5 linked regions of the Caldimonas brevitalea genome follow. The protein of the gene in region 2 binds, or shares a complex with, the protein of the main gene of each other region. Links are inferred from orthologs where the notes say so. Each region holds a gene or a part of one and is shown on either strand. Other genes may lie near its edges.

Region 1 (6,025 bases), 2.5 Mb from region 2 along the record:
GCTCGCGTCGATCGAGAACCACCCCTATTTCCTGACCGTCGCCATCCAGCGCGACATGGACGTCGACCTGGCGGTGCGGCTCGCCGGCCTCGCCAAGGACGAGTTCCGCGCGCTGAACCCGCAGATGAACCAGCCGGTCATCCTGGCCGCCGGCACGCCCCAGATCCTGCTGCCCTACGACAACGCACGCAAATTCATCCGCAACCTGGCCGACCACAAGGGCCCGCTGGCGAGCTGGACCGCCTGGGTGGTGCCCAAGACCATGCGCCCGTCGGTCGCCGCCAAACAGGTCGGCATGACCGAGAAGGAACTGCGCGAGCTGAACAAGATCCCGCCCTTCATGTTGATCAAGGGCGGCTCGACACTGCTGGTGGAACGCCATGCGGTGAAACACCACCGGGACGTGTCGGCCGAGGTGGCCGACAACGCCGTGATGGCCTTGGCCCCCGACGTGCCGCCGGCGAAGCGCACCGTGGTGCGGGCCGGCTCGCGCGACAGCGTCGCCAGCATCGCAAGGCGCTACCGCCTCGACGCCGCGCAGGTGGCGCGCTGGAACCATGTCAGCCCCTCGTCGCGCTTCAAGCGCGGCGAACAGGTGGTGGTCTATCTGACGCCCAAGCGGGGCGCAGCCACCCGCACGGCCAGCACCCGGACAGCCGCCGCCAAGCAGACCCGCGCGGTGGCCCAGAAGCGGCCGTCGGCGGCGGCCGCCAAGGGGCGCACCGCCAAGGCCAACAAGTCGACGGGCAAGTCACGCGTCAAGGTAGCCCGCAACTGAGGCCCCCTCCGGCACCACACGAGCGCCCTTCGGGGCGCTTTTTGTTGGGCGCTCGGCAACCCCGCCAGGCTGGCGGCGTCAGGCCCGCAGACGGGCCCGAGCTTTCAGCACGAACTCGTTGGTGTGGCTGCGGTCGAGCAGCGCCTGGCTGTCGTGGCCGCGGGCGTCGATCAGCGTCGCGGCCACCTTCAGTGCGGTCCGCATCGCCGCGTCGCCCAATTCGCCGTTAGGCGAGTACGACTCGCGCACCTTGTAGAAGCACGCCAGGTACAGCGCCCGGTCACCCATCATCTGGCTCTCGGGCACGGTCTTGATGATGTCCTGCGGCTGCGCCGTCTGCAGCCAGCGCAGGCCTCGCAGCACGGCGAACACGACGGCCTGGCAGACATCGGCCTGCTGCTCGATGTAGGACGGCAGCCCGAACACACAGGTGCCCGGCATCGGCCCGCCGAACACGTCGTGCGCGCCCTTCGGTGTGCGCGGGTCGGCGATCACCCTCACCTCGCCCCGCTGCTCCAGCTGGGTCATGGCCGGATCGAGATGGCTCAGGGCGTCCAACTCGCCTTGGCGCAGGGCCTGGGCCGCCTCGCCCATCGAGGTGTAGCCCGTCCATGCCACGTCGGATGCGCGCAGGCCTCCCTTGGCCAGGCAGGCGCGCGCCAGCGCCTGCGACAGTGCGCCCGACGCCGCCACCCCCACCCGCCGCCCGCGCAGATCGGCCGGGCTGCGGTAGCCGGGCAGCGAGCGGGTCGACACGCCGAACGCGACCTTGGGCGCGCGCCCTTGCAACACCATGGTCTGCAGGGCCTGTCCCTGCAATTGCTGCTTGAGTACCGCGAGGTAGGGCCCGGAGGCCAGCTCGGCCTTGCCGCTCACCACCGACGCGACCGCCGCTTTGGGGTCGGCCTGCTCGACCAGTTGCACGTCCAGGCCTTCGGCGCGGAAATAGCCCAGTTGCCACGCCACCGTGACCGGCAGATGGCACAAGGACTCCTCCTGGCCCATGCTGATGCGCAAACGGCCGCGGTCGCCCCGTGAGCCCGCACGCGAGACGCCCGGCGCCCCCAGCCACACGGCCCCCAGCCCGAGCGTGTGCAGCACGCGGCGCCGGCCCAGCGCCCGTGCGGTGCCGCAGGGCAACACGGGCGAGAGGGCGGAGGGGCGCGGGCCTGTCATGGTCGGGCAGCTTAGCCCTCGACCTCAGCCCTTCCTATTCGGGAGCTTCCGGGCAGGGAAAGCCCGGGATGGCGGGTTTCACCCAGGCGTCGTACCAGATGCCCACCGGCCTCAGCCGGCGCGGCCGCTGAACAGGATCGCCACGTTGACGCCGAACGCGAGTGCCCAGGCGAGGCTGCGCCACGTGGCACGGTCGCCGACATAGCAGGCGATGTAGACCAGCCGCAACACGATATAGGCTGAAGCGAGCAGGTCGAGGCGCCCGGCCGGTGCGCCGGTGGCGATCGCGATGGCCACCGCGCCGATGAAAAACGGCAAGGCTTCGAAGCCGTTGGCCTGCGCCGCATTGGCGCGTTGGCGCCAGCCTTGCTGACGTGCCAGCCAGGCGCGCGGGTCGTGGTTGTCGTAGCCGCCTTCGCTGCGGCGTTTGCCGAGCTGCCCCCACTTCGCGATCCAGGCCGACAAGATCGGCAGCATCGCCGCGGCCAGCACACACCCTAGCGTGATCGTCATCCGGTGGCTCCTGTCGTGCCGAGAGGGGTTGTCGTGATGGAGACGAGGGTCATCGCCGGTCGACCAGCGCGTGCGCGATGGTGCCGAGATCGACGTATTCGAGTTCGCTGCCGACCGGCACCCCGCGGGCCAGCCGCGTGACCTTGAGCCCCCGGCTCTTCAGCCCTTCGGCCAGCACATGGGCGGTCGCTTCGCCTTCGGCGGTGAAATTGGTCGCCACGATCACTTCGCGCACCTCACCGTCGGCCGCGCGCTCGAACAAGCGGTCCAGCCCGATGTCGCGCGGGCCGATGCCGTCGAGGGGGCTGAGCCGGCCCATCAGCACGAAGTACAGGCCCTGGTAGCTGCCGGTGCGTTCGACCGCCGCCTGGTCGGCCGGCGTCTCGACAACACACAGCTGCGCCGCGTTGCGTTGCGGGTCGAGGCAGGTGTCGCACACCTCCGCCTCAGTGAAGGTGTTGCAGCGCTGACAGTGGCGCACGTCGCGCATGGCTGCATCGAGCGCTTGCGCGATCTGGTGCGCCGCCTCGCGGTCATGCTGCAACAGGTGAAACGCCATCCGCGTCGACGACTTCGGCCCCACGCCGGGCAGCTTGCGCAGGGCCAGCACCAGCGCGTCGAACGACGACATCGTCATGCAGCTTCCCGGCGTGTGCGCGGCGGCATGCGGATCAGAACGGGAACTTCATGCCGGGGGGCAAGGGCATGCCGGCGGTGAGCTTGCCCATCTTTTCCTGGCTGACCTGCTCGGCACGCCGCACGCCGTCGTTGAAGGCGGCAGCGACCAGGTCTTCGAGCATGTCCTTGTCGTCGGCCAGCAGGCTGGGGTCGATCGTCACGCGCTTGACGTCGTGCTTGCAGGTCATCACGACCTTCACGAGTCCTGCGCCCGACTGGCCCTCGACCTCGATCTGCGCCAGCTCGTCCTGGGCGCGCTTGAGGTTGTCCTGCATCTGCTGGGCCTGCTTCATGAGGCCGGCGAGTTGTCCTTTGAGCATGGTGTTCCTTTCGGGGTCACGGGGTGCGGGGTGCGGTTTGCAACGGCCCGCGCAAATTCTGGTTCAAACCGGTCTGACCGAGCCCGGCACGATGCGTGCCGTCGCGAACTGCTGTCGCAGCGCGACGACCAGCGGGTCGTTCTCGATCGCTTCTTCGGCCTGGCGCTGGCGCCGCGCACGTTTCGCGGCTTCGCGGCGTGCCGGGGTGTCCTGGGTCGGGCCGACCTCCAACTGCAGGCGCGCGGCATGGCCCAGCACCTGGCTCATCGCGGCCTCCAGCTTGGCGCGCGCCGCCTCAGAGGCCAGCGTCTCGCGCTCGACCCGCAGCCGCCACGAAGCGGCGTTGTCATCGCCGGCGACCAGGCACTCGCCCTGCATCGCCAGTTCGCGCACCAGCGCGCCGATCAACTCACGCTCGCACATCTGCAGCACCAGTGCATGCCAGCGGTCGCCAAGCGGCGAGCCGGGGGTGTCCGGCAGATCGGCGGCCGGTGCGGGCACGGCCGGCGCCACAGGGGGCACGGCAACGTTCGGCGCCGTGCGAGCGACCGGAGCAACGGGTGACGCAGGCACTGCGGGAGACGCGGCCGGCGCTGCGGCGGGCCCGTCATCCCACGGTGGCGGTTCCGAGCCGGGACGGGGACGGGCTGCGCCCGCCGGTGCCGCCGGTGACAACACTGACCGCGGTGCGGAGGTCGAGGTGCGGGCGGTGGGGCTGGCCACGGGCGCAGACGCAGCGGCCCCAGACGCCGCCGCGGGCGCCGGGGCCGGCGAGGCCGGCGGCGCACTGCGCGGTGCCACGCGCAAGACCGGGTTCTGCGGGCGCTGCAGCGGAGCCGCCTGGGGCCGCGCACTGCCCCCCGCCGCCGGCTTGAAGGCCAGCATGCGCAGCAGCACCATGGTCAGGCCGCTGTACTCGTCCGGTGCCAGACCGAGTTCGTTGCGCCCGTGCAGCGCGATGCTGTAGAGCAGCTGGGTCTCGTCGGGCGGCAGCCGTTCGGCCAGCCGGGCCAGCACCTCGGCCTCGGGATCGGCCGGGTCGGCGGCGTCTGGCACCACCTGCAGCACGGCGAGCTGCTGCAGCACCACCGTCATCTCTTCGAGGGCTCCCTGGGCAGACAGGCCTTGGGCGCGCAGCTGCTGCGCCGTCTCCACCACGGCAGCACCGTCGCCAGCGGCGAGTGCCTCGATCAGCCGGTAGACATGGCTGCGGTCGACCGCGCCCAGCATCTGACGCACGCTCGGCTCGCCCAAGCTGCCCGAACCGAAGGCGATCGCCTGGTCGGTCAGCGACAGCGCGTCGCGCATCGAGCCGCGGGCGGCGCGCGCCAGCAGCCGCAAGGCGCCCGCGTCGGCGTCGATCTGCTCGGCCTGCAGTACCTGCTGCAGATGCTCGAGAACCGTTTCCGGCGCCATCGGGCGCAGGTTGAACTGCAAACAGCGCGACAACACGGTCACCGGCACCTTTTGCGGGTCGGTCGTCGCGAGCACGAACTTGAGGTATTCGGGCGGTTCCTCGAGCGTCTTCAACATCGCGTTGAAGGCGGTGTTCGACAACATGTGCACTTCGTCGATCATGTAGACCTTGAAGCGCCCCACCACCGGCTTGTAGACCGCCTGGTCGAGCAGTTGCGAGATCTCTTCGACACCGCGGTTGGACGCCGCGTCCAACTCGACGTAATCGACAAACCGGCCGGCATCGATGTCGGCACAGGCCTGGCAAGCACCACAAGGCGCTGCCGTGATGCCGCCGCTGCCATCGGGCCCGACGCAGTTGAGCGACTTGGCGAGGATGCGCGACACCGTGGTCTTGCCGACACCGCGGGTGCCCGTGAACAGGTAGGCATGGTGCAGCCGCTGCTGCGTCAGCGCATTGCTCAAGGCCTGCACGACATGCTCCTGACCCACCATCTGCTCGAAGGTGCGGGGTCGGTATTTGCGGGCCAACACGAGGTAACTCATTCTCGCGATTCTACGGGGCGGACTTGCGGGCCGCCGGCAGCAGCAGTCGCTGCCCGCTTGTCCGTCGCCGCCGCCGCCGTGCCGCCAGGCCGGCGGCAGTCGCACGAGGCCGGGGACGTGGGGCTGCCGAGCGATCTCAGGCGCAGACCGCAGCAAAACGGCGAAGCAAAGCGAGGCGGATGAAAGGTGGCTTACAATCGTGCGTGACGGGCCTCCCCGCATGGGAGCGCGGCCAACCGGGTCAGGTCGGGAACGAAGCAGCCCTAACTGTTGCGACCAGTGCCGGGGTTAAGGCTCGTCACCCATCTTCTCGCGTCGCCAGGAAGCACGCGCTTCCAGGGCCGACGCAGTATCCAAGACGATTTGTAGTTCACTCGTCTGCATTCCTTCGATGATCCGACCCGGCTGGTACGCAGCCGATGGCAAGACCGCTAGGCTTGGTCCACGGCGGAGGGGTTTGGCAACTCCGCATCGTGATCCCCAAGGACCGTCAGGGCGCCTTTTGAGGAGCGCTCCCGAATCTTCCTCTCCCTCAATGCCTCCGACCGCCGCGAAGCCGACAGGCTCGCAGCGCAGAAGCGTGGAGTACGTTGAGAAG
Region 2 (5,969 bases):
TTGCTGGCCAAGCGGGCCCACATCATCATGACCAGCGACACCTATCCCAAGGGGCTGGCCGACATCGACGAGCGCCTCACCTCGCGCTTCGACTCGGGGCTGACGGTGGCCATCGAGCCGCCGGAGCTGGAGATGCGGGTCGCGATTCTGATCAAGAAAGCCGAAGCCGAGGCGACACAAATGCCCGAGGACGTGGCGTTTTTCGTCGCCAAGAACGTGCGGGCGAACGTGCGCGAGCTGGAAGGCGCGCTGCGCAAGATCCTGGCTTACTCGCGGTTTTCACACAAGGAAATCAACATCCAGCTGGCGCGCGACGCGCTCAAGGACTTGCTGTCGATCCAGAACCGGCAGATCTCGGTCGAGAACATCCAGAAGACGGTGGCCGATTTCTACAAGATCAAGGTCGCCGACATGTACTCGAAAAAGCGCCCCGCCAGCATCGCCCGGCCGCGCCAGATCGCGATGTACCTGGCCAAGGAGCTGACCCAGAAGAGCCTGCCTGAGATCGGCGAGCTGTTCGGCGGACGCGACCACACGACCGTGCTGCACGCGGTGCGCAAGATCGGCGGCGAGCGCACCAAGAACACCGAACTCAACCAGCAGCTGCACGTGCTGGAACAGACGCTGAAGGGTTGAGCGGTGCCGCGTGCCTCTGCAGCACCCCGGCCCTGCTGCCGCCCGATGACAAGCCTGGGGACAAGTTTCGAACAACACCCGGGTTGTCCACAGCGCGGCGGCGCCGGCCGAAGTTGTTGTGTTTTGCCACTCGCGCAATCGAGGGTTCGCTGCACAAGCTTGTCAGCCTGCTAAAGCCTTGACCGGACAAGACAAAATAGCGTTTTCCACAAAAACTCGGCCGACCTACTACGGCTACCACCCCAAGAGGTTCATATGATTGTGTTGAAAGCACCCCAGGAAAAAGTGCTCGGCGCCCTGCAAGCGGTCTCCGGCATCGTGGAGCGGCGTCACACCCTGCCCATCCTGGCCAACGTGCTGATCCGCAAGACTGGCAGCCAGGTGGAGTTCACCACCAGCGACCTCGAGATCCAGGTGCGTACCACCGCCGAGTTCGACGGCGATGCGGGCGACTTCAACACCTCGGTGGGTGCGCGCAAGCTGATCGACATCCTGAAGTCGCTGCCCGCCGACCAGACCATGTCGCTCAGCGCCAACCAGAACAAGCTGACGCTGCAGGGCGGCAAGAGCCGTTTCACGCTGCAGACGCTGCCGGCCGAAGACTTCCCGCTGGTGCAAGAGGCAGCCGACTTCGGCCCCGCCTTCGGCGTGCCCCAGAAGACGCTCAAAAGCCTGATCGGCCAGGTGCACTTCGCGATGGCGGTGCACGACATCCGCTACTACCTCAACGGCATCCTGTTCGTCGCCGAAGGCAAGCAGCTGACGCTGGTGGCCACCGACGGCCACCGCCTGGCGCTCGCCAGCGCCACGCTCGAGGTCGAGATGCCGCGCCAGGACGTGATCCTGCCGCGCAAGACCGTGCTCGAGCTGCAGCGCCTGCTGAAAGACGAAGACACGCCGATCGAGATGCGCTTTGCCGGCAACCAGGCCAAGTTCAGCTTCAGCGGCATGGAGTTCGTCACCAAGCTGGTCGAGGGCAAGTTCCCCGACTACAACCGCGTGATCCCCAAGAACCACAAGAACAGCGTGACGCTCGGCCGTGCGCCGCTGTTAGCCAGCCTGCAGCGCGCCGCCATCCTGACCAGCGAAAAGTTCAAGGGCGTGCGCCTGAACATCGAGCCGGGCACCTTGCGCATCGCCTCGAGCAATGCCGAGCAGGAAGAGGCCAAGGAAGAGCTCGAGATCGACTATGGCGGCGACACCATCGAGATCGGCTTCAACGTCACCTACCTGGTCGACGCGCTGGCCAACATGAGCCAGGACATGGTGCAGATCGACCTGCACGATGCCAACAGCTCTGCCCTGCTGACCATCCCCGAGCAGACCGGCTTCAAGTACGTGGTGATGCCCATGCGCATCTGACGACGACGACCCGCGGCCCACCGCCCGGCGTCGCGCCGGGTGCTGGGGCCCGCCGAACGACGCGCACCCCGATGGGCGCGCGCGTGAGCGGCACGAGGGCTCCCCGCCCCCTTCCCGCTTCAGCGTTTCCATAGGGCAACGGCGCTAACCCCGCCCTGCCCCGACCGAGAGAATCGAGACCCTTCATGAGCGACGACCAAGCCAAGGACCCCAACGCACAACCTGCCAATGCCGCGCCGGCACCCGCCGCGCCCGACACCGGTTACGGCGAGGCCAGCATCCAGATCCTCGAAGGCTTGGAGGCGGTGCGCAAACGCCCCGGCATGTACATCGGCGACACGTCCGACGGCACCGGTTTGCACCACCTGGTGTTCGAAGTGGTCGACAACTCGATCGACGAAGCGCTGGCCGGCCACTGCGACGACATCGTCGTGACCATCCACACCGACAACTCGATCAGCGTCATCGACAACGGCCGCGGCATCCCCACCGGCGTCAAGATGGACGACAAGCACGAGCCCAAGCGCAGTGCCGCCGAGATCGCGTTGACCGAGCTGCACGCCGGCGGCAAGTTCAACCAGAACAGCTACAAGGTGTCGGGCGGCTTGCACGGTGTGGGCGTCAGCTGCGTCAACGCGTTGAGCAAGTGGCTGCGGCTGACGGTGCGCCGCGAAGGCAAGGTGCACCTGCTCGAATTCCGCAAGGGCATTCCGCAAGACCGCGTGCTCGAGCAGCGCAACGGCTTTGAGGTCAGCCCGATGAAGATCGTCGGCGAAACCGAAAAGCGCGGCACCGAGGTGCACTTCCTGCCCGACGAGACCATCTTCACCAACATCGACTTCCATTACGACGTGCTGGCCAAGCGCCTGCGCGAGCTGAGCTTCTTGAACAACGGCGTCAAGATCCGGCTGGTCGACGAGCGCAATGCGAAGGAAGACAACTTCGCCTTCGCCGGTGGCGTCAAGGGTTTCGTCGACTTCATCAACCAGGGCAAGAAGGTGTTGCACCCCAACGTCTTCCACGCCATGGGCGAGAAGATGAGCGAGCACAACACCAACGTCGGTGTCGAAGTGGCGATGCAATGGAATGACGGCTACAGCGAGAACGTGCTGTGCTTCACCAACAACATCCCTCAGCGCGATGGCGGCACCCACTTGACCGGTTTGCGTGCGGCGATGACGCGGGTCATCAACAAATACATCGAAGACAACGAGCTGGCCAAGAAGGCCAAGGTCGAGGTCAGCGGCGACGACATGCGCGAAGGCCTGGCCTGTGTGGTGAGCGTCAAGGTGCCCGAGCCCAAGTTCAGCAGCCAGACCAAGGACAAACTGGTGTCGAGCGAGGTGCGTGCACCGGTCGAAGACATCGTGAGCCGCTTGCTGACCGACTGGCTGCTCGAAAACCCGACCGACGCCAAGATCATCTGTGGCAAGATCATCGAAGCGGCACGCGCGCGTGAAGCCGCCCGCAAGGCCCGCGAGATGACCCGCCGCAAGGGCGTGCTCGACGGCCTGGGCCTGCCCGGCAAGCTGGCCGACTGCCAGGAGAAAGACCCGGCGCTGTGCGAGATCTACATCGTCGAGGGCGACTCCGCCGGCGGCTCCGCCAAGCAGGGCCGCGACCGCAAGTTCCAGGCGATCCTGCCGCTGCGCGGCAAGATCCTGAACGTGGAGAAGGCGCGCTACGAGAAGCTGCTGAGCAGCAATGAAATCCTGACGCTGATCACCGCGTTGGGCACCGGCATCGGCAAGACCGGCGCGGGCAATGGCAGCGACGACTTCAACCCCGACAAGCTGCGCTACCACCGCATCATCATCATGACCGATGCGGACGTCGACGGTGCGCACATCCGCACGCTGCTGCTGACCTTCTTCTACCGCCAGATGCCCGAGCTGGTCGAGCGCGGCCACATCTACATCGCGCAGCCGCCGCTCTACAAGGTCAAGCAGGGCAAGCAAGAGCAGTATCTGAAGGACGCGCACGAGCTGGACGCGTTCATGCTGAAGGTGGCGTTGAACGACGCTGCCCTGCACACCGGCACCGGCGACACGGTGCTCAAGGGCGAGGCCTTTGAGCAGCTGGCCCGCCAGTACGTGCTGGCCGAGAACGTGATCGACCGGCTGGGCAACTGGATGGACGCCGAGGCGCTACGCGTGCTGGCGAGCGGCACCGAGATCAACCTCGACACGCTGGAGCAGGCCGAAGCGTCGGCGATCGCGCTCAAGGGTGCGTTGCATGGCGCTGAGGTGGCGGCCGAGTTCGACTCGCGCATGGACAAGCACATCCTGCGCATCAGCCGCAAGCACCACGGCAACGTGAAGAGCAGCATCATCAATGCCGACTTCGTGCATGGCGCCGACTATGAAGTGCTGAGCACCGCGGGCAAGACCTTCAAGGGGCTGCTGGGCACCGACGCCGTGATCAGAAAGGGCGAAGGCGAGAAGCAGAAGGAACAGAAGGTCAAGGACTTCCGCGAAGCGATGCAGTGGTTGATGACGCAGGCAGAAGGCAGCGTCGGGCGCCAGCGCTACAAGGGGCTGGGGGAGATGAACCCTGGGCAGCTGTGGGAGACCACGATGGACCCGACCGTGCGGCGCTTGCTGCGCGTGCAGATTGAAGACGCGATCGAGGCCGATCGGGTGTTCACGATGCTGATGGGGGATGAGGTGGAGCCGCGGCGGGTGTTTATTGAGAGTAATGCGTTGAGGGCGGCGAATATTGACGTGTGACGCGTGTTGTAGATAACCGCAAAGCCTGAGAAACGGGGCCCGATCAGCTGAGCGACTGATCGGGCTCTGATTTTTTCTAATGGCCGTAAATCAGGCTGAGCGACCAGCGCTACGAACCCACCGGTCGCTTCGAACCGTGAAACAAGCCAGACCAGCATGCTCGACGCCTAGGTCGACGCGGGCTGAACAGCCTTCTGGTCCAGCACATCTCCAACCGGGTGCAGCGCTGGAGCACAGCGCCAACCCCGTTTTCATCCACCGCCTCGGTGACGAAAACAGCAGCGATGCTGGCACATCGGAAGATGCTCGGTTCCCCGTCCCCGGGCTTTCATCGAAGAAGCGAAGTGACGATCGATGCGATCGAGACCGTGATGAGTGCAATGCTGAAAGCCACATCACGCACTGTCAGTCTTCGCTGCATGCGTCTCCAAGCTTCGAGCTTGATCTCGGGCGGGTCACGACGAAAGTACTTGAACTGATCCGGATCTTGCGGGAGCTTCATCATCTGCATCACCTTCGCCATACGCATGCTCGAGTGACCAGAGATGAGCCGCCGCTTTGGCTTGCAGCGCGCGAAGCTGGTCAATCTGTTCTTGAATACGACCCTCTGTTTCCAAAGCCTCGGCTGCTGCCGCTTGCTCTTCGCTTGACGGGAGCTGAACTGGCAGTGCCAGCAGTTCACGTAGCTGGATCAGCGGTGTCGTGCTTCCTGCGACGATGCCACGCAACTGAAGCTGCCCCATGGGCGAGCGGAGCAGCAGAAAGAGCGCCCTTGGGTCGACAGAGCGCGGATCGCTGACGCGAAGAACAATCCCCGACTGGCCGGCGATCCAGCCGCCCGGGCCGGGGTTAGGCACCTTGGTAGGCACGATTCCCACTTTGCCGACGCTGCCCTTCACAATCAAAACGATGTCGAGCGGCTGCAAAAACAACGGAGCAGCCGACGCGAGGGTGCCGCCGTCAATGGAGATCCTGCGTTCTGCTCCGGAGATATATCCGTGTTCAGGAAGGTCGGCCGCTCCAATCTCATACAGAGTCGTGGGTTGCGCAGAAGCCGGAACATCTTTGCGGGTGGTCGCCGGCAGCGGCCGGACAGTGCGGACGAGCTGGCCCAATGTCACGGGCCGCCCGGGTGAGGGTCGTGGACCCAACAGGTTTGCTGCCTTGCGGGCCGTCACGTAGCGATTGACTTGCAGCGTGGCGTCGTTGTCGATGACGTCGGCTTGGGGGACTGTTGCAACG
Region 3 (5,935 bases), 1.6 Mb from region 2 along the record:
CCAGTGCACGAAACCGATGGCCCATGCCAGTGCCGGCACCAGCACCAGACAGGCGAGCGCGGCCGCCGTGCAGGCGCGGTTCCAGCGCCAGGCCGAGGGCAGCATCGCGACGGCCGACAGCCCGGCCACCGCCTTGCCGGCGTTGACCGAGACCACCCCCAGGTCCACGCGCGAGTAGCCGGGCACCAGCGACATCCCAAGCGCCAGCATGACGACACCGGCGGCCACGAAGCAGGGCAGGGCGACGGCCTTGCGCTGGGTCACCGCGGCGTACAGCGTCACCGCCAGCAGCAAGGCGGCCAGCAGGGGCGCGGGCCCGTGCGCCAGGCCGTTCGCATAGGCAGCACCGCACAACGCAGGGCCGACGGCGGCACGCAACCAGGCGGCGGAGGGGGTGGACGGCAGGTTCAGACGCTGGGCGAGACGCATCGTCGAGGCACTTTCAGGCTGCGGGTGGGGCGGCCGTGGCGGCACGGCGCACCGCCTTCAGGCGGCGACATTTTGCGTGCGCCGGAACGCTTGTGGCGACATGCCCGACCAGCGCTTGAACTGCCGGCTGAAGTGCGCCCCGTTGGCGTAGCCCAGCTGCTCGCTCACCTGCGCCACGCTGAGCTGCGTGTTGAGCAGCAACAGCTTGGCGCGGCGCAGCTTCAGGCTCGATCGGTAGTGCTGGGCCGACATGCCATAGACCTGCTTGAACAGTGCGTTGCCATAGTCCGGCGCATAGCCCAGCCGCCGGATGGCCGCCTCCAGCGGGGTCTCCTGCGCACCTTGGTCGACTTCACGCTCGATCAGCGCGGCGAGGCTGGCGGCCGTCTGCAGGGCGGCCTGCGGCAGTGCTGGCGCCTGCTCGACGCGGGCCTCGCAGGCGACGGCGAGTGCCGCGAACAAACCGGTCAGCGCGGCGCCCATGGCCAGTCGCCAGCGCAGTGCCGAGTCGGCGGGCCCGACCTGCAGCGCCGCCATGCGGTCGAGCCAGGGCCGCACCTCCTGCATCGCGGGCTCGTGTGCACACCACACGCGCGTGCCGGCCAGGCACAACAGACGCCGCAGGTCGATGTCGTCGACATCGAAATGCAGGCAGTAGAAGCGCGACGCAACATCGGTCGACGCCGCATGCGCCTCGAAGGGTGTGAGCAACAGCAGGTCGCCCGGGCCCTGGGTCAGCGTGTTGCCCGTGAGCCGCACCTGTTGCTCGCCCTCGAGCAACAAGCACAGCTCGAAGTACGGATGGTCGTGGCGCGGATAGCTCCAGCCCTGCGGCACGTCGGCCCGATGGGCACCACTGAGCATGAAGGCAGAACTCAGTTCGGGCTGCTCGACCAGTTCGAGTTCGGGGCGGGGTGTCGGGAGGCGGTAGCTCGGCTGTCGCACATGCATGGGGAACGTTGGAAACGGGTCGCACAGACGGTGAGGCGGCCCAATCTAACAAGCAAGATCGGGCGCACCGGCGACAGCCGGTTTCACTTTGTACCGGTCGCCACGCGGTTTTGGGGACACCTGTCTCGCCTTAGGACATCGCTTCCGCCGGTCCACCCTCGCAAAATTTCCAGGCTTTGCCCGGCGCTGCCGGCCCAGCCCCAAGGACACACGGAACGCGCGCCGGCAAGCGGCACGTCGGGCCCCACAACGAGGAGCAATTCGTCATGGACATCAGGTCCGGTTTGAAGTTGTGCATCACCGCGGCCGGAGTGGCCGCCTTGACGCTACAGGCCGCCGTCGCGGCCACCGTGCCGGTCGGCGCCGGCAGCTACACCGACACCTTGCCCGCCGGGCAGAAAGGGCCGTCGAACAAGGCTGGCGTGCCGGTCAGGCCCAAGGTGACGGCCGATTTCACCGGGCCGGTGCAGACCAACAAATGGTGGTCTTCGCTGATCTGGCAGTTCGATCCGGAAGACGCGCCCAACCCCTGGTCGTCGCCGATGTTCCCGCATCCGCTGTCGGTGCAGGCCTTCCAGAACGGACTCGGGCTGAGCTACAAGACCACGCCGGCCCTCAACAACGAGTACCACTACCACTACCGAGCCGAGGACCTGCGGGTCGGCCTGGCCGGCCTCAACTCGCCCGACACCCGCGTGGCCAAATACTCCGACTGGTCGGTGGTGGCACGCTGGAGCGGCGCGAGCAGCCTCGACGCCACCATCACCAAGGGTGTGCCCTTCGTCTTCTTCACCCGCCAGGGCAACGCCGATGCACAGGTGAACGTGACCTCGGGCTACCAGGGCACCTTCTACAACCAGCGCGGCGTGCTGGGCATCGAGGTCAACGGCCACTACTACCTGCTGTGCGCGCCGACCGGGTCGAACTGGTCGTCGGGCCCGCCCTTCACGTCCAGCCTGTCGGGCAAGAACTACTTCACGGTGGCGCTGCTGCCCGACAAGTCGCCCGCCACCATCGAGCTGTACCGCAAGCACGCCTACGCCTTCATCACACACACCCGGGCGCAGTGGCGGTACGACGAGGCCAACGCCGAGATGAACACCACCTTCACGTTCACCACCGAGCTGAAGGAATCGGGAAATGGCAACCTCAATTACACCTTGTTCGGCCTGTACCCGCACCAGTGGAAGAACAGCGCCGACCCCGTGACGCCGCTGCGCTACGTGTCGCCGCGCGGCGAGATGCGGGTGCGCGCGGGCAACTCGATGCACACCAAGATGAAGTTCAACGGCGTGCTGCCGACGCTGCCCGATGCCGGCAGCTACGACCGCAGCCGTCTCGCCGCCTATGTGCAGGACGCCTACCTGAACGACACCTATATCTCGCACACCGACACCTACTGGGGTGGCAAGGACGCCGGCCGCCTGGCGCAGCTGGTGTGGATCGCCGACCAGGTGGGCAACAAGGCCGCACGCGACAACTTCATCCGCGCGTTGAAGCTGTCGCTGGAGGACTGGATGCATGCCGACGCCGGTGGCGACAACCGGGGCCTCAAGCTCTATTACGACCGCACCTGGAACACGCTGATCGGCTACCCCGCTTCGTTCAACTCCAACACCGAGCTGAACGACCATGACTTCCACTACGGCTACTGGATGATGGCGGCCGCGACGGTCGCGCATTTCGACCCGGGCTGGGCCGCGCAAGACAAATGGGGCGCGATGGTGGAGTTCTGGATGCGTGACGTCGCCAACATGGACCGCAGCGACACGCGCTTCCCCTTCATGCGTTCCTTTGACGTCTACTCCGGCCACGACTGGGCCAACGGGCCGGCGTTGTTCGCGTCGGGCAACAACGAGGAATCGTCGTCGGAGGCGATGAACTTCGCCACCGGCGTGGCCTTGTGGGGCGCCGCCACCGGCAACAAGCGGCTGCGCGACATGGGCATCTTCCTGCACGCGACGATGACGCGGGCCATCGAGCAGTACTGGTTCGACGTCGACCAGAACGTCTTCCCGGCGTCGTTCCAGCACGACGTGGTGGGCATCGTCTGGGGCAGCGGCGCCGCCTATGCCACCTGGTGGACCGCCAACCCCGAGGAGATCCACGGCATCAACTTCCTGCCCATCACCGGCGGCTCGCTCTACCTAGGCCGGCACCCGTCCTACGTGAAGCGCAACTACGACGAGCTGGTACGACGCAACGGCGGGCCCGAGAGCGAATGGGTCGACGTGATCTGGAGTTTCCAGGCCTTGGTCGACCCCGCGGCGGCGCTGGCCAAGTTCGGTGCGGGCAACTATGCCAGCGAGGCCGGCGAGAGCAAGGCCCACACCTACCACTGGCTGCACAACCTGAACGCGATGGGGCGGGTGGACACCGGCGTGACGGCCAACGTGCCGACCCACGCGGTGTTCAACAAGAACGGCGTGCGCACCTATGTGGCGTACAACCCGAGCGGCGCCGCGCGGACGGTGCGCTTCTCCAACGGCGCCTGCCTGCGGGTGCAACCGAAGCGGATCGGACACGGGGCGGGGACCGATCCCTGCTGATGGATGACGCCCGTCAGAACAGCGGCAGCGTGTAGGCCGCCGGCGGCTCCTCGGTGGGGGCCGCCGTGCGGCGCGGTCGCGGCGACGGGACCGCGTCACGCCGGCACAACGTGCCGACCCGCACGCCCAGCAGCCGCAGCCGGCGCTCCAGCGGCACGCGTTTCAAACACTGCCCCGCAGCCTGCCGGATGAGCGCCGCGTCGCAGGTGTACTCCGGCAACGTGAGGTCGCGGGTGACGGTCTTGAAGTTGTCATAGCGCAGCTTCAGGCCGATGGTCTTGCCGAGGTAGCCCTTGCGCACCAGATCGTCGGCGACCTGTTCGCACAGCCGCGTGAAGATGCGGCTCAACTGCTCGCGGTCGAGCCGTGCATGCAGGTCGCGTTCGAAGGTGGTTTCGCGGCTCAGCGACTTCGGCTCGCTGTAGGTCACCACCGCCCGCTCGTCGCGTCCGTGCGCGGCGTGGTGCAGCCAGGTACCGTAGCTGATGCCAAAGTGGCCCACCAGCCACTGCGGGTCGGCAGCCGCCAGGTCGCCGATGCTGCGGATGCCCAGCGCTTCGAGCTTGGCGCTCGCCTTGGGGCCGATGCCGTTGATGCGCTTGGCCGGCAGCGGCCAGATGCGGTGCGGCAGGTCGGCCAGCGTGACGACGGTGAGGCCGTCGGGTTTGTCGAGGTCGGAGCACAGCTTGGACAGCAGCTTGTTCGGCGTCACGCCGATCGAGCAGCTGAGCCCGGTGGCGCGCTGCACATTGTTCTTGATCGCCTGCGCCACCGCCCGCACACCGCCCATCGCATCGTGACCCACCGGCTCGTCGATGCCCGGCACCTCGCTCAGGTCGATATAGATCTCGTCGATGCCGCGGTCTTCGATCTGAGGCGCGACCTCGGCCACGGCCGCCTTGAACAGCCGTGAGTAACGCCGGTACTCGTCGAAATCGGTCGGCAGCAGCACGGCGTCGGGTGCCAGGGCCGCCGCCTTCATCAAGCCCATGCCCGAGTGCAGGCCGTAGGCGCGCGCCTCGTAGGTGGCCGTGGTGATGACACCGCGGCCGGCGTAGTCGCGCAGCACCGCGACGTCGCGCTGGCCGTCCTCGCGCAACACCGGCTGGTGGCGTCGGCCGCCGCCGATCACGACCGGGCGTCCGCGCAGCTCGGGATAACGCAACAGCTCCACCGACGCATAGAACGCGTCCATGTCGAGGTGAGCGATGTAGCGGGGCATGGGCGGGCGCGGCCGAACGGTGGGGCACGACGTGCTGCGGCGGGCTGCCAAAGGCGCCGCCATGCAGCACTGTCATTTTGTACAGTATAAGGGCTGCAGGTCGCCTGGCAAGCCGCGCAGCGTGAGCGTGAGACGGCTTCGACCGGTGCCAGAATCCAGCCCTTGCTTCTGATGCGGGCATGCTGCCATGGAATCACCTTGTTCTCCCAGCACTCCGGTCTCCGATCTACAAGCCCTGTTGGCGTCGCTCGAGCCGACCCTGCAGGACGGCATGTATGTGTTCGCCTCGTTGCCTGCAGGGAGCGGTTGGTTGGGCGTGGTCGAGCCGCTCGCCACCTTCCGCGAGCGCGAGGGGTTGAGCGTGGTGGTCGAGGCTTCGGTGGCGGAGGCAGCGGGGTGGCCGGTGCTGTTTCGGGCCGCATGGATCACGTTGAGCGTGCATTCCGATCTGCATGCCGTCGGCCTGACCGCGGCCGTCTCCACAGCCCTGACCGAAGCCGGCATCAGCTGCAACATGGTGGCTGCCGCCTGCCATGACCACTTGTTCGTGCCCTGGGATGCACGACAGGCGAGCCTCGAGGTATTGCATGCCTTGCAGCGAGAGGGGAGCGCACGGCGTGTCGTGCCGGCTTGATGGCGCCGTCGTCGACGACTTTGCGCGCGCTGGCTGCCGTCCATAGCGTGCAACCCACCGGTCGTCGGCGTGGTGGCCACGGCCTCATCTCGTCGCTCATGACGCTGCATCTTCATGGTTAACTTTCCCTTCTTCTGCTGCTCAACTTCG
Region 4 (5,916 bases), 310 kb from region 2 along the record:
GGCGATCCCCGCCGTGCTGGCCTACAACGTGTTCGGCAAGCTGGTGGGCGCCTGCGAAGCCGAGCTGGAAGGTTTTGCCCACGACCTGCGCGAAATGATGTGCCCCGGCGCGGGGGAGGCCGGCTGATGGCCTTCGGCCGCCTCGAGCGCAGCAGCGGCCCGGCGCCGATCAGCGACATCAACATGACACCGCTGATCGACGTGATGCTGGTGTTGCTGGTGATCTTCATGATCGCCGCACCGTTGATGACCGGCAGCCTCAAGCTCGAACTGCCCAAGAGCGACGCCGCCGCGCCAGGCGACGCCCCGCGTTCGCTCGCCGTCGCGCTGGACGCGGCCGGCAAGCTCTATCTCGACGGCGCGCCGCTGGCGCCCGAAGCGCTGGCCAGCCGCGCCGCCGAAGCCGCCCGGCGCGACCCCGCCACCGAGGTGCAGCTGCAGGCCGACCGCCGCGTGCCCTACGGGCAGGTGGTCGAGCTGATCGGCACGCTGCAAAAAGCCGGGCTGGTGCGCATCGCCTTCGTCGCCGAGCCCGAGCCGGCCGCCAGCCGCTGAGCAGGGCCGAGGGCGACCTCGGCCGCCTCGCTTCCTATAATCGACGACCACTTTTTCGATCCGAGCAGGACCGGCCCCGCCGGGGCCACCACCCGATGAACACCGAACATCCCAACGCCTACAACCCCCGCGAGGTCGAGCCGGCCGCACAAGCCGATTGGCGCGCGCGCGACGCCTACCGTGTCGTCGAGGACCGCAGCAAGAAGAAGTTCTACGCCTGCTCGATGCTGCCCTATCCCTCGGGCAAGCTGCACATGGGCCACGTGCGCAACTACACCATCAACGACATGTTGGCGCGCCATTTGCGGATGAACGGCTACAACGTGCTGATGCCGATGGGGTGGGACGCCTTCGGCCTGCCGGCCGAGAACGCCGCGCTGAAGAACCGCGTGCCGCCGGCGCAATGGACCTACGACAACATCGCCTACATGAAGAAGCAGATGCAGGCGATGGGCTTGGCGATCGACTGGTCGCGCGAGGTCGCCACCTGCGACCCGAGCTACTACAAGTGGAACCAGTGGCTGTTCCTGAAGATGCTCGAGAAGGGCATCGCCTACCGCAAGACCCAGGTGGTCAACTGGGACCCGGTCGACCAGACCGTGCTGGCCAACGAGCAGGTGATCGACGGCCGCGGCTGGCGCACCGGGGCACCGGTCGAAAAGCGCGAGATCCCCGGCTACTACCTCAAGATCACCGACTACGCGGACGAGTTGCTCGACCAGGTGCAGCACCACCTGCCGGGCTGGCCCGAGCGCGTGCGGCTGATGCAGGAGAACTGGATCGGCAAGAGCGAAGGCGTGCGCTTCGCCTTCCGGCACGACATCCGTGACGCCGGCGGCCAGCTGATCCAGGACGGCAAGCTCTACGTCTTCACGACCCGTGCCGACACCATCATGGGCGTGACCTTCTGCGCGGTCGCGCCCGAGCACCCGCTGGCCCAGCACGCCGCGGCCGGCAACGCGGCGCTGGCCGCCTTCATCGAAGACTGCAAGAAGGGCGGCACCACCGAAGCCGAGCTGGCGCTGAAGGAAAAGGAAGGCCAGCCGACCGGCCTGTTCGTCACCCATCCGCTGACCGGGGACCAGGTTGAGGTGTGGGTCGGCAACTACGTGCTGATGAGCTACGGTGACGGCGCGGTGATGGGCGTGCCCGCGCACGACGAGCGCGACTTCGCCTTCGCGAAGAAATACGGCCTGCCGATACGCCAGGTGGTGGCGGTCGAAGGCGAAAACTACTCGACCGACGCCTGGGCCGAGTGGTACGCCGACAAGCAGCGCGGCATCACGATCAACTCCGGCCGCTATGACGGCCTGCGCTACAAGGAAGCGGTCGACGCGATCGCCGCCGCCCTCGCGGCACTTGGCCTGGGCGAGAAGAAGACCACCTGGCGTTTGCGCGACTGGGGCATCAGCCGCCAGCGCTACTGGGGCACGCCCATCCCCATCATCCACTGCCACGAATGCGGCCCGGTGCCGGTACCCGAGCAGGACCTGCCGGTGGTGCTGCCGCTGGACTGCGTGCCCGACGGCAGCGGCAACCCGCTCAACAAGCGCGCCGACTTCCTCAACGTGGCCTGCCCCAAGTGCGGCAAGCCGGCGCAGCGTGAAACCGACACGATGGACACCTTCGTCGATTCGTCGTGGTACTTCATGCGCTATTGCGACCCGACCAACGAGCAGCAGATGGTGGCCGGCGGCGCGCAGTACTGGATGCCGGTCGACCAGTACATCGGCGGCATCGAACACGCCATCCTGCACCTGCTGTACGCGCGCTTCTGGACCAAGGTCATGCGCGACCTCGGCCTGGTCACGGTCGACGAGCCGTTCACCAAGTTGCTGACGCAGGGCATGGTCTTGAACCACATCTATTCGCGCCGCACCGACAAGGGTGGCGTCGAATATTTCTGGCCGCAGGAAGTCGAGAACCAGTACGACGAACACGGCAAGATCGTCGGCGCCAAGCTCAAGCAGGACGGCTCGCCCATCGACTACGGCGGCGTCGGCACCATGAGCAAGTCCAAGAACAACGGCGTCGACCCGCAGGACCTCATCGACACCTACGGCGCGGACACCGCCCGATTGTTCGTGATGTTCGCTTCGCCGCCGGAGCAGACGCTGGAGTGGAACGACGCCGGCGTCGAAGGCGCGCACCGCTTCCTGCGCCGCGTCTGGAACTACGCGCAGACCCACCGCGAGCAGATCGGCGAGGTGCTGCCGGAAGGCCTGGCCGCCGAGCTGATCTATGCCGCTGCGCCGGCCGACGTCAAGAAGCTGCGCCGCGAGGTGCACAAGCTGCTGCAGCAGGCCAGCTACGACTACGAGCGCATGCAGTACAACACCGTCGTGTCGGCCTGCATGAAGCTGCTGAACACGCTGGAAGGTTTCGACGCGCAGCAGCATCCCGACCGGCATTACGCCAGCTGGGCGGTGCACGAGGCCGTGGGCATCTTGTTGCGCGTGCTCTACCCGGCCTGCCCGCACCTGACGCATGCCCTGTGGCAGCAACTCGGCTACACGGCGCAGTACGGCGATTTGCTCGACGCCCCCTGGCCGCATGTGGACGAGGCCGCGCTGGTGCAAGACGAGATCGAGTTGATGCTGCAGGTCAACGGCAAGCTGCGTGGCGCCGTCACGGTGCCGGCGTCGGCCGACAAGGCGGCCATCGAGGCGGCGGCCCTCGCGTCGCCCGATTTCGTCAAGTTCGCCGAGGGCAAGCCGGTCAAGAAGGTCGTGATCGTGCCGGGCCGTCTCGTCAACGTGGTGGTCTGACGCGTGGCGGCCCGACTGTCGCGCCGCCTGTGGCTGAGTGCCGTGGCGGCCCCGCTGTTGCTGTCGGCCTGCGGCTTCCAGCTGCGCGGCGCACCGAGCTTCGCCTTCCGCAGCATCCAGCTCGGCTTCTCGCCGCGCTCCGAACTCGGCATCGAAGTGCGCCGCCAACTGGTCGCCGCGCCCGACATGCGTGTGGTGGAGGCGTCCAAGGATGCCGAGGTGGTACTCGAGGTATTCGAAGACAGCAGCGATCGCTACGTGACGGGCAAGACCTCGACCGGCCAGGTGCGCGAGATCGCCGTGCGTGCACGACTGCGCTTCAGGCTGCGGACCCCGGACGGGCGCGAGCTGATCCCCGAGACGCTGATCCAGCCGAACCTGGTGCTGAGCTACAACGAGAGCGCGGCGCTGGCCAAAGAGAGCGAAGAGGCCGAAGTGCTGCGCGAAATGCGCCAGGACATCACCCAGCAGCTGATGCGGCGGCTGGCGGCAGCGAAGTTGTGACCCGGAAGGTGTTGTGATGCAGTTGCGCCTGGATCAGCTCGCCGCCCACCTTCAACGTGAGCTGCGCCCGCTCTACACGCTTTACGGCGACGAGCCGCTGCTGGTGCAGGAAGCCTGCGATGCCATCCGTGCGGCCGCGCGCACCGCCGGGCACCATGAGCGCACCGTCCACCACGTGGTGGGCGCTCATTTCGATTGGGGCGAGTTGCTGGGGGCAGCGCAGGCCCTGAGTCTGTTCGCCGACAAGCGTCTGATCGAGATCCGCATCCCGGGCGGCAAGCCCGGCAAAGAGGGATCCGACGCGCTGCAGCGCTACTGCCAACATCTGGGCGAGGACCTGGTCACCATCGTGATGCTGCCGCGCCTGGACAAGGCCACCCAGTCGAGCGGCTGGTTCGCCGCGCTCGACGGCGCCGGCGTCACCGTGCGCATCGACCCGATCGAGCGCAAGCAGCTGCCGGCCTGGATCGCCCAGCGCCTGGCGGCGCAAGGGCAGCGCGTGCAGGGCGGCGAAGCGGGGCAGCGCACGCTGGCCTTCTTCGCAGACCGGGTGGAAGGCAACCTGCTCGCCGCCCACCAGGAGATCCAGAAGCTGGGCCTGCTCTACCCGGCGGGCGAGCTGAGCTTCGAACAGGTCGAGGTGGCGGTGCTGAACGTCGCACGCTACGACGTGTTCAAGTTGTCAGAGGCGGTGCTGGCCGGCCAGGTGAGCCGTGTGTTGCGCATGCTCGACGGCCTGGAAGCCGAGGGCGAGGCTGCGGTGCTGGTGCACTGGACCCTGGCCGAAGACATTCGGGCGCTCAAGCGCGTGAAAGACGCGATGCTCGCCGGGCGTCCGCTGCCGATGGCGCTGCGCGAACAGCGCATCTGGGGCGTCAAGGAGAAGCTGTTCGAGCGGGTGCTGCCGCGTCTGTCGGACACGAGTGTCGACGCTTTGCTCGATGCCGCCCAGATCTGCGACGGCCTCGTCAAAGGCCTGCGCCATCCGCAGTGGCCGTCCGACCCCTGGGCCGCCTTGCGCCGCTTGGCGTTGATGACGGTCGAAGCGGTCGGCACCCCACAAAGCCCGCGCGAGGCCGAAGGGCGCTGGCTGGCCCTGCGCGCCTGACCGCCGGGCCGGGCCGATCCGCCCGCGCTCAGTCGCTGCTGACGATGGCCAACAAACGCGCCAAGGCGTGGCGCACCGCACCGCTGCGCACCTCACGCCGATCGCCCTTGAAACGCACACATTCGGCGCTAACCGGCGCATCCCCGCGGCCGAAGCCGAACCACACCGTGCCGACCGGCTTGGCCTCGCTGCCACCGCCCGGGCCGGCGATGCCGGTCACCGACACCGCCACCTGCGCGCGCGCATGCTGCAAGGCGCCCATCGCCATGCCCATCGCCACCTCGCGGCTGACCGCGCCGTGGCGCGCAATCATCTCGGCCGGCACGCCCAGCAGCTCGGTCTTGGCCTCGTTGGAATAGGTGACGTAGCCCCGCTCGAACCAGTCGCTGGAGCCGGCCACCGACGTGCAGGCGCCGGCGATCAGGCCGCCGGTGCACGACTCGGCCGTGACCAGCCGCAGGCCGCGGGCGGCCAGGACCAGGCCGAGTTGGGTCGCGAGCGTGTCGGTGTCGACGGACGCCGCCGCCGCATCAGATGCCGAAGGGCCCATCATCAAGGTCTCTCCCGTGTCGAGGCCCGCCAGCTCACAAAGCCCGCCACAGGGCAAACACGAGCAGGGTGCAGAAGGCCGCGACCAGATCGTCGAACAAAATGCCGAAGCTGCCGCTCCAGCCCTCGCCCTTGAAACGGCGGTCGGCCCAGCGCACCGGGCCGGGCTTGGCGGCGTCGAAAAAGCGGAAGCACAAAAAGGCGGCCAGCTGGACCCAGACCGTGCGGACCTCGGTGCTGGCGGCGCCCGGCGTCACCAGCCACAGCACCAGCCAGAAAGCCACCACCTCGTCCCAGACGATGTGGCCGGGGTCGGCGGCCCGCAAATGCTGCGCCGTCACCTTGCACGCCCACCACCCGACGAGCAGGGCGACCGGCAGCACCACCGCCCATTGCGCCTCGCTCAGCCACAGGTCGAGCACCACGAAGCTG
Region 5 (6,045 bases), 3.3 Mb from region 2 along the record:
GGGGCGGCGTGTCGATGGAGTGAACTGTAGGTCGCGCCGCCTTGGCGCAGTAGTCACTCCCCCACCAAACCCCCCGTCGGAATTCATCCGACACGCTGTCACTTTGGAGACGACGGGCTCGCTGTGTTGTAGGTGGCCGAGCGCCGCTCGATCAATTCCGCCAATCGATCGCGCTCGCCGCCGCGGGCAAAGTCGGCCGCGCTCAGGCCGCGCTCGTTGCGCATCGTCGGGTCGGCCCCCGCGTCGAGCAGGGTCACCACCGCCTCTTCGCTGCCGTAGCGTGCGGCCATCATCAGCGGCGTGGTCTTGTTGGGCGACTGCGCGTCGATGAAGGCGTGGTGCTCGAGCAGCAATTCGATGACCGGAATGCTCGAGCCGGTGGCCGCATAGTGCAATGGGGTCCAGCCGGGCTTGTTGACGTCGGCGCCGCGCTCGATCAGGCGCTGGCACCACGCCAGTTCGCCCTTCAGCGCGGCCATCATCAGCGGCGACTCACCGGCAGGGTTGAGCCGGTTCACGTCCAGCTGCGGGTGTTGCAGCAAGGCCGCCGCGGCTTTCAACGACGGCTCTTTCAGCGCCAGGGTCAGGCCGACATGGCCGTCGGGGTCGGCCGTGTTGGGGTCGAAGCCGCGCTGCAACAGGGTGGTGACGGTGCGATCGTCATCGCGCTTGAGGGCGCGGAAGAAACTTTCGTAGGACCCGGCATGCGCGGCAGAAACGCCCGCAACCACAAGGGCATACGCCAGCTTTCTCAAGTGCTTCTTCATGTTCACTCCATTTCGGCGTCACTCCGATTCTTTCTTTCAGAACAAGCACTTGCGCGCATTTTCTAAAGCTTTACTTCATGCGCCGCACGGTGCCCCGGATGATCGAAGTGCTCAAATTGTGGAATTTCTCAATAACGACAAGATCTTAGGTCGCGATGTTCAAGTGTCTTCTCATGTCCGGCACACTCCGTTGCCGCCAGGTGTAAATTTATTTCGCGACAACGGGTTGTAGGCGATTCGAAAAGCTCTACTTCAAGTAGCAGCCGCTCTTGCCGGCACCCCGAACAGGCGTTCGAAATTTGCGCTGGTCGCCTGTGCCACCTGCTCCACCGGCAACCCTTTCAGCTCCGCCAGTTGCTGGGCCACGTAGGGGACGTAGGACGGGTTGTTGGTCTTGCCCCGGTACGGCACCGGCGCCAGATAGGGACTGTCGGTCTCGATCAGGCAACGGTCCAGTGGCACGCGGCGGGCCACCTCGCGCAGATCGGTGGCGTTCTTGAAGGTCAGGATGCCCGAGAACGAGATGTAAAAGCCGAGGTCGAGGGCCGCATCGGCCACCTGCTGGGTCTCCGTGAAGCAGTGGAACACGCCGCCGACCTGGCCCTGGCCCTCTTCGCGCAGGATCGCCAGGGTGTCGTCGGAGGCGCTGCGGGTGTGGATCACCAGCGGCTTGGCGAGGTCCGCGGCGACGCGGATGTGGGTGCGAAAGCGCTCGCGCTGCCACTCCATCTCGGCCAGGCTGCGCCCGTTGAGCCGGTAGTAATCCAGGCCGGTTTCGCCCACCGCGACCACCTTGTCCCGCGAGGCCAGTTCACGCAAACGCGCCACGCTGGGCTCTTCGACACCTTCGTTGTCGGGGTGCACGCCGCAGCTGGCCCAGAAGTTGTCGTGCTGCAGCGCCAGCGTGTGCACCTGGTCGAACTCCTCCAGCGTGGTGCAGATGCACAGCGCCCGGTCGACCTGGGCGGCGGCCATGGCCGCGCGGATGGCGCCGAGGTTCTCGGCCAGTTCGGGAAAACTCAGATGGCAATGGGAATCGACAAACATCGCGGATCAACGAAGGGGGAAGAAGGAGGCGTCAGGTGCGCCGTGAGACGGGGCCCCGCGCCGGCAGACAGCAGCGCAGGCGGGCTCGGAGCGCAGAAAGGCCTCAAGCCTACACTGCTCTCGCGCCGCTGGCGCGGCCGTGAGCCCGGGCCGAACACGCGCGGGGCGCGCCGGCGTCGTCAGATGGTCTGGGTGGGTTTGGACGACTGGATCGAGGTGCCGAGCAGCTCCTCGATCTTCATTTTCAGCAAGCGCGATTTCTCGTCACTCGGAAACCGCACGCCGACCCCCTGGGTGCGGCCGCCCGACGCATTGGCCGGGGTGACCCAGGCCACCTTGCCGGCGACCGGGTAACGCTGCGGGTCCTCGGGCAGCGACAGCAGCAGATAGATGTCTTCGCCGAGTTTGTAGTCGCGCGTGGTCGGCACGAACAGCCCGCCGTCGGTGAACACCGAGATGTAGGCGGCGTACAGCGCGCCCTTTTCGCGGAACACCAGCTGGATGACGCTGGGGCGGGCCGCACTGCCGCCAGCGGCGGGGGTGCCACTGGCCAAGGGACGGGGGGTGGGCTCGCTCATGGCGCGGAGTGTAAGGCGCGCTTGGCCTGCGCAACAAGGGACTCGAGCATCAGGCCGGCGTTCCACGGATGCTCTTCGTGACGTGCTGCACGCCGCAGCTCGGCGCCCCAGCTCGTCAGCGCGTCCAGGCTGGCTTTTCGGCCCGCGAAGGACTCCGCGCCGAAATAGCGCGGCGGGGCCCCGACCGCCACACACAAGGCGTCGTGACAGACCTTCTGCAAGGTCTCGAGCACCAGCGGCACCGGCCATCCCGACAGCGCCGACCCGTCGCCGGCCGCCAGCCGGGCCGGCAGGTCCCGCCAGCGGTTCGCGTCCAGCCCTTGGGCGGCCAGGTCGCGGGCGGCGAGCGGCAGCTGCCCGGCGGCGGCCAGCAACACCTCTGCGCCAGCCAACCCCTGCGATTGCAACCACTGCCGCGCCACCTCCGCCGGGGGCGGCGCCAGGCGCTGGAGCTGACAGCGGCTGCGGATCGTCGGCAGCAGGGATTCGATCGCCTCGGTGCTCAACACGAAGCGCGCCTGGCCGGGCGGCTCTTCGAGCGTCTTGAGCAAGGTGTTGGCCGAGATGGCATTCATGCGTTCGGCCGGGTGCACCAGCACCACCTTGGCGACGCCGCGTGCCGAGGTCTGCTGCGCGAACTCGACCGCCCGGCGCAGCGCCTCGACCTTGATTTCTTTGCTGGGCTTGGCCTTGCTGCTGGCCTTGGCCGGTGCCTCGGCGTCGGCGGTGGCCCAGCCGAGCGCCTCCTGCAGCGCCTCCGGCAGCAGCACCAGCAGGTCGGGATGGGTGCGCGCCCGCACCAGCGCGCAGCTGGCGCAGCGGCCGCAGGCCGGGCTGGCGGCCTCACGGTCTTCGCACAGCCAGGCCTGCGAGAGCGCCAGCGCCAGTTCGAACTGGCCGATGCCGGCCGGCCCGGCCAGCAACACCGCGTGGCCCCGCTGCGCCCCGAGCAGTTCGCCCAGCGGTGCCTCGAACCAGGGCGGCAGCGCCGCCGGCGCAACCGCGCTCACAGCAGCCCGCGCCGCGTCAGCGCGGCCTCCAGGTCGGCCCAGACGGCGTCGCGCTGCTGCGACGCGTCGAGGCGGATGAAACGCTGCGGATGCGTTTGCGCCCGCGCCCGGTAGCCGTCGTTGACACGACGGAAGAACTCCGCCGGTTGCTGCTCGAAGCGGTCGGGCACCCGGGCGCCTGACAAGCGTTCGGCGGCCACCTCGGGCGGCAGGTCGAACCAGAACGTCAGGTCGGGTTGGCGGCCTTGCTGGACCCAGCGTTCCAGCTGCTCCAGCTGCGCCGTGTCGAAACCGCGGCCGGCTCCCTGGTAGGCAAACGTCGCGTCGGTGAAACGGTCGCACAAGACGACACGGCCAGCGGCCAGTGCCGGCTCGATCACCTGCTGCAGATGGTCACGGCGGGCCGCGAAGATCAGCAAGGACTCGGTCAGCGGGTCCATCGGCTGGTGCAGCACCAGTTCGCGCAGGCGTTCGGCCAGCGCCGTGCCGCCGGGCTCGCGGGTCAGCACCACATCACGCCCGGCGCTGCGCAGCCGCGCGGCAAGGGTGTCGATGTGGGTCGATTTGCCCGCGCCGTCTATGCCCTCGAAACTGATGAAAACACCTGTGTGACCTGCCGTATTGCTCATCCCGTCAGCGCCCGCGCTGGTACTTGTCGACCGCCCGATTATGCTCGGCCAGGGTTTCGCTGAAGACGCTGCTGCCGTCGCCGCGCGAGACGAAAAACAGCGCCTTGGTGTCGGCCGGCTGGACCGCGGCGAGCAGCGAGGCCTTGCCCGGCATCGCGATCGGCGTGGGCGGCAGCCCGACGCGCAGATAGGTGTTGTAAGGGCCGTCGGTCTGCAGGTCGCGTTTGCGCAGGTTGCCGTCGAAGCTTGCGCCCAGCCCGTAGATGACCGACGGATCGGTCTGCAGGGGCATGCCCAGCCGCAAACGATTGTTGAACACGCCGGCCACCAGCCCCCGGTCGGACGGCAAGCCGGTTTCCTTCTCGACGATGGACGCCAGCACCAGCGCTTCGTCCTCACTCTTGAGCGGCGTGCCCTCGGCGCGTTGCGCCCAGGCGTCGGCCAGCCGGTGCTGCATGGCGCGGTGGGCCCGCTTCAGCACTGCGAGGTCGCTGCTGCCGCGGCTGTAGGCATAGGTATCGGGGAAAAACCGTCCTCGGGATGCTGCCCCGGCGCCCCCAGTGCCTCCATCACCTGTTCGTCGCTCATGGCCGTGATGGTGGAGCGCAGTGTCTGCGTACGCGCCAGTTCGGCCCGCCACTGGCGAAACGTCCAGCCCTCGATGAGCCGCACGGTGGCCAGCGTCTGGTCACCCAGCACCATCTTCTGCAACAGCGCGCGCGGTGTGGTGCCCGCCCCCACCTCGTAGCTGCCGGCACGGATCTTCCGTGCCTGCCCCGACCAGCGGAACCATTCATACAGTACGAGGGCCGGCGTATCGATGCCGGCGGCCACCCAGCCATTGGCGATCTGGCGCGGCGTCATGCCCGCCTCGACCGAAAACTCCACCGAGGCCGACTTGAGCGGCAGCGGCTGCTGCAACCACCAGTACGCCGCGGCGCCAGACAGCACGACCGACAACAGCGCCAGCAGCACGAGGGCGCCGAACAGGCGCTTCAGGAATCGCATAGGAAGATCACGTCAAAAAGGGCCTCGGCGGCCACGCGGGGAACCCGGCCGGCACCACGGTGTTCGGCCACTGATGATAATGGAGGCATGATGACCGATAGCCTGTCTCCCGGGTCTGCCGCCGAAGCGCTCGCCGGCGCCGTTCTTCTGTCCCATTGGGGTGTGATCGCCGCCGATGGCGAAGATGCCGCCAAATTCCTGCACAGCCAGTTGACCCACGACTTCGCCCTGCTCGGCCACGGCGAAGCCCGCCTGGCGGGCTATTGCTCGCCGAAAGGCCGGTTGCTCGCCAGCTTCGTCGGCTGGAAGGACGGTGAGGCCCGCGTGCTGCTGGCCTGCCGCCGCGAGGTGTTGCCGCCCACGCTAAAGCGCCTGAGCATGTTCGTGCTGCGCGCCAAGGCCAAACTCACCGATGCCACCGACACCGTGCACCTGCTCGGCCTGGTTGGCGACGTGGCGCGCGTCGTGTTGGGCGACGCGGCACCGCCAACGGTCTGGGGCAAGACCACGCGCGAGGGCGTCACCGTCGTGCGTCTGCCCGACGCCGCCGGTCACACGCGTTACCTTTGGGCCGGTCCGGCCGACGCCGCGGCCGCGCTGTCGGCGTCGCTGCCTGCCCTGCCCTTGCCAGCCTGGCGCTGGCTCGAAGTCGAAAGCGCGGTGCCGACCATCGTGCAGGCCACGGCCGATCAGTTCGTGCCCCAGATGGTCAACCTGGAAGCCGTCGGTGGCGTCAGTTTCCAAAAGGGGTGCTACCCGGGCCAGGAGGTGGTGGCGCGCAGCCAGTACCGCGGCACGCTGAAGCGGCGCGGCGCCTTGTTGCATTCACCGGCCGAAGCCGCCGCGGGCCAGGAGATCTTCCACAGTGCCGATCCCGGGCAGCCCGCCGGCCTGGTGGTCGACGCGGCGCCCGTGCCCGCCGGGCACGGCGAACCCGGCTGGCGCCTCTTCGCCGAGCTGAAACTGGCGGCGCTGCACGGCGATGGCAGCCTGCACCTGGGCGGCC

Evidence for each region.
Region 1: the proteins of dnaN (region 2) and dnaX are in contact, whole or in part, in a cryo-EM structure (PDB 8GIZ), measured with the Escherichia coli proteins. The link is inferred for Caldimonas brevitalea from one-to-one orthologs.
Region 3: the proteins of dnaN (region 2) and dinB are in contact, whole or in part, in a solved structure (PDB 1OK7), measured with the Escherichia coli proteins. The link is inferred for Caldimonas brevitalea from one-to-one orthologs.
Region 4: the proteins of dnaN (region 2) and holA are in contact, whole or in part, in a cryo-EM structure (PDB 8GIZ), measured with the Escherichia coli proteins. The link is inferred for Caldimonas brevitalea from one-to-one orthologs.
Region 5: the proteins of dnaN (region 2) and AAW51_RS14155 are in contact, whole or in part, in a cryo-EM structure (PDB 8GIZ), measured with the Escherichia coli proteins. The link is inferred for Caldimonas brevitalea from one-to-one orthologs.

What each region holds. Positions count from the first base shown.
Region 1 is NZ_CP011371.1:2,524,628-2,530,652, reverse strand. The notes cover bases 2,979-5,956. They hold dnaX (DNA polymerase III subunit gamma/tau), read right to left. Parts: upstream 5,428-5,956; coding sequence 3,529-5,427; downstream 2,979-3,528. Other genes in these bases: AAW51_RS11240 (YbaB/EbfC family nucleoid-associated protein), read right to left, coding at 3,139-3,465; recR (recombination mediator RecR), read right to left, coding at 2,979-3,104. In the rest of the region: AAW51_RS11260 (transglycosylase SLT domain-containing protein), read left to right, coding at 1-778; AAW51_RS11255 (ABC transporter substrate-binding protein), read right to left, coding at 857-1,954; AAW51_RS11250 (MAPEG family protein), read right to left, coding at 2,066-2,467; more of recR, read right to left, coding at 2,517-2,978. UniProt on the Escherichia coli protein: Part of the beta sliding clamp loading complex, which hydrolyzes ATP to load the beta clamp onto primed DNA to form the DNA replication pre-initiation complex.
Region 2 is NZ_CP011371.1:829-6,797, forward strand. Bases 23-2,944 are described here. They hold dnaN (DNA polymerase III subunit beta), read left to right. Parts: upstream 23-891; coding sequence 892-1,998; downstream 1,999-2,944. Other genes in these bases: dnaA (chromosomal replication initiator protein DnaA), read left to right, coding at 23-636; gyrB (DNA topoisomerase (ATP-hydrolyzing) subunit B), read left to right, coding at 2,184-2,944. In the rest of the region: more of dnaA, read left to right, coding at 1-22; more of gyrB, read left to right, coding at 2,945-4,727; AAW51_RS00020 (N-6 DNA methylase), read right to left, coding at 5,183-5,969. UniProt on the Escherichia coli protein: Confers DNA tethering and processivity to DNA polymerases and other proteins. Acts as a clamp, forming a ring around DNA (a reaction catalyzed by the clamp-loading complex) which diffuses in an ATP-independent manner freely and bidirectionally along dsDNA.
Region 3 is NZ_CP011371.1:1,589,935-1,595,869, forward strand. Bases 3,048-5,935 are described here. They hold dinB (DNA polymerase IV), read right to left. Parts: upstream 5,152-5,935; coding sequence 3,943-5,151; downstream 3,048-3,942. Other genes in these bases: AAW51_RS06940 (glycosyl hydrolase), read left to right, coding at 3,048-3,929; AAW51_RS06950 (ACT domain-containing protein), read left to right, coding at 5,339-5,785. Outside these bases: AAW51_RS06930 (CPBP family glutamic-type intramembrane protease), read right to left, coding at 1-429; AAW51_RS06935 (helix-turn-helix domain-containing protein), read right to left, coding at 487-1,380; more of AAW51_RS06940, read left to right, coding at 1,647-3,047. UniProt on the Escherichia coli protein: Poorly processive, error-prone DNA polymerase involved in translesion repair and untargeted mutagenesis. Copies undamaged DNA at stalled replication forks, which arise in vivo from mismatched or misaligned primer ends.
Region 4 is NZ_CP011371.1:313,030-318,945, reverse strand. Bases 3,021-5,889 are described here. They hold holA (DNA polymerase III subunit delta), read left to right. Parts: upstream 3,021-3,843; coding sequence 3,844-4,935; downstream 4,936-5,889. Other genes in these bases: AAW51_RS01375 (phosphatidylglycerophosphatase A family protein), read right to left, coding at 5,520-5,889; AAW51_RS01380 (CinA family protein), read right to left, coding at 4,964-5,488; AAW51_RS01390 (LPS-assembly lipoprotein LptE), read left to right, coding at 3,327-3,827; leuS (leucine--tRNA ligase), read left to right, coding at 3,021-3,323. Outside these bases: AAW51_RS01405 (MotA/TolQ/ExbB proton channel family protein), read left to right, coding at 1-127; AAW51_RS01400 (ExbD/TolR family protein), read left to right, coding at 127-555; more of leuS, read left to right, coding at 651-3,020; more of AAW51_RS01375, read right to left, coding at 5,890-5,916. UniProt on the Escherichia coli protein: Part of the beta sliding clamp loading complex, which hydrolyzes ATP to load the beta clamp onto primed DNA to form the DNA replication pre-initiation complex.
Region 5 is NZ_CP011371.1:3,289,744-3,295,788, forward strand. What follows is about bases 1,396-4,393. They hold AAW51_RS14155 (hypothetical protein), read right to left. Parts: upstream 3,403-4,393; coding sequence 2,389-3,402; downstream 1,396-2,388. Other genes in these bases: AAW51_RS14145 (TatD family hydrolase), read right to left, coding at 1,396-1,814; AAW51_RS14150 (PilZ domain-containing protein), read right to left, coding at 1,994-2,392; tmk (dTMP kinase), read right to left, coding at 3,399-4,031. Outside these bases: AAW51_RS14140 (ankyrin repeat domain-containing protein), read right to left, coding at 99-767; more of AAW51_RS14145, read right to left, coding at 1,020-1,395; CAF17-like 4Fe-4S cluster assembly/insertion protein YgfZ, read left to right, coding at 5,127-6,045. UniProt on the Escherichia coli protein: Part of the beta sliding clamp loading complex, which hydrolyzes ATP to load the beta clamp onto primed DNA to form the DNA replication pre-initiation complex.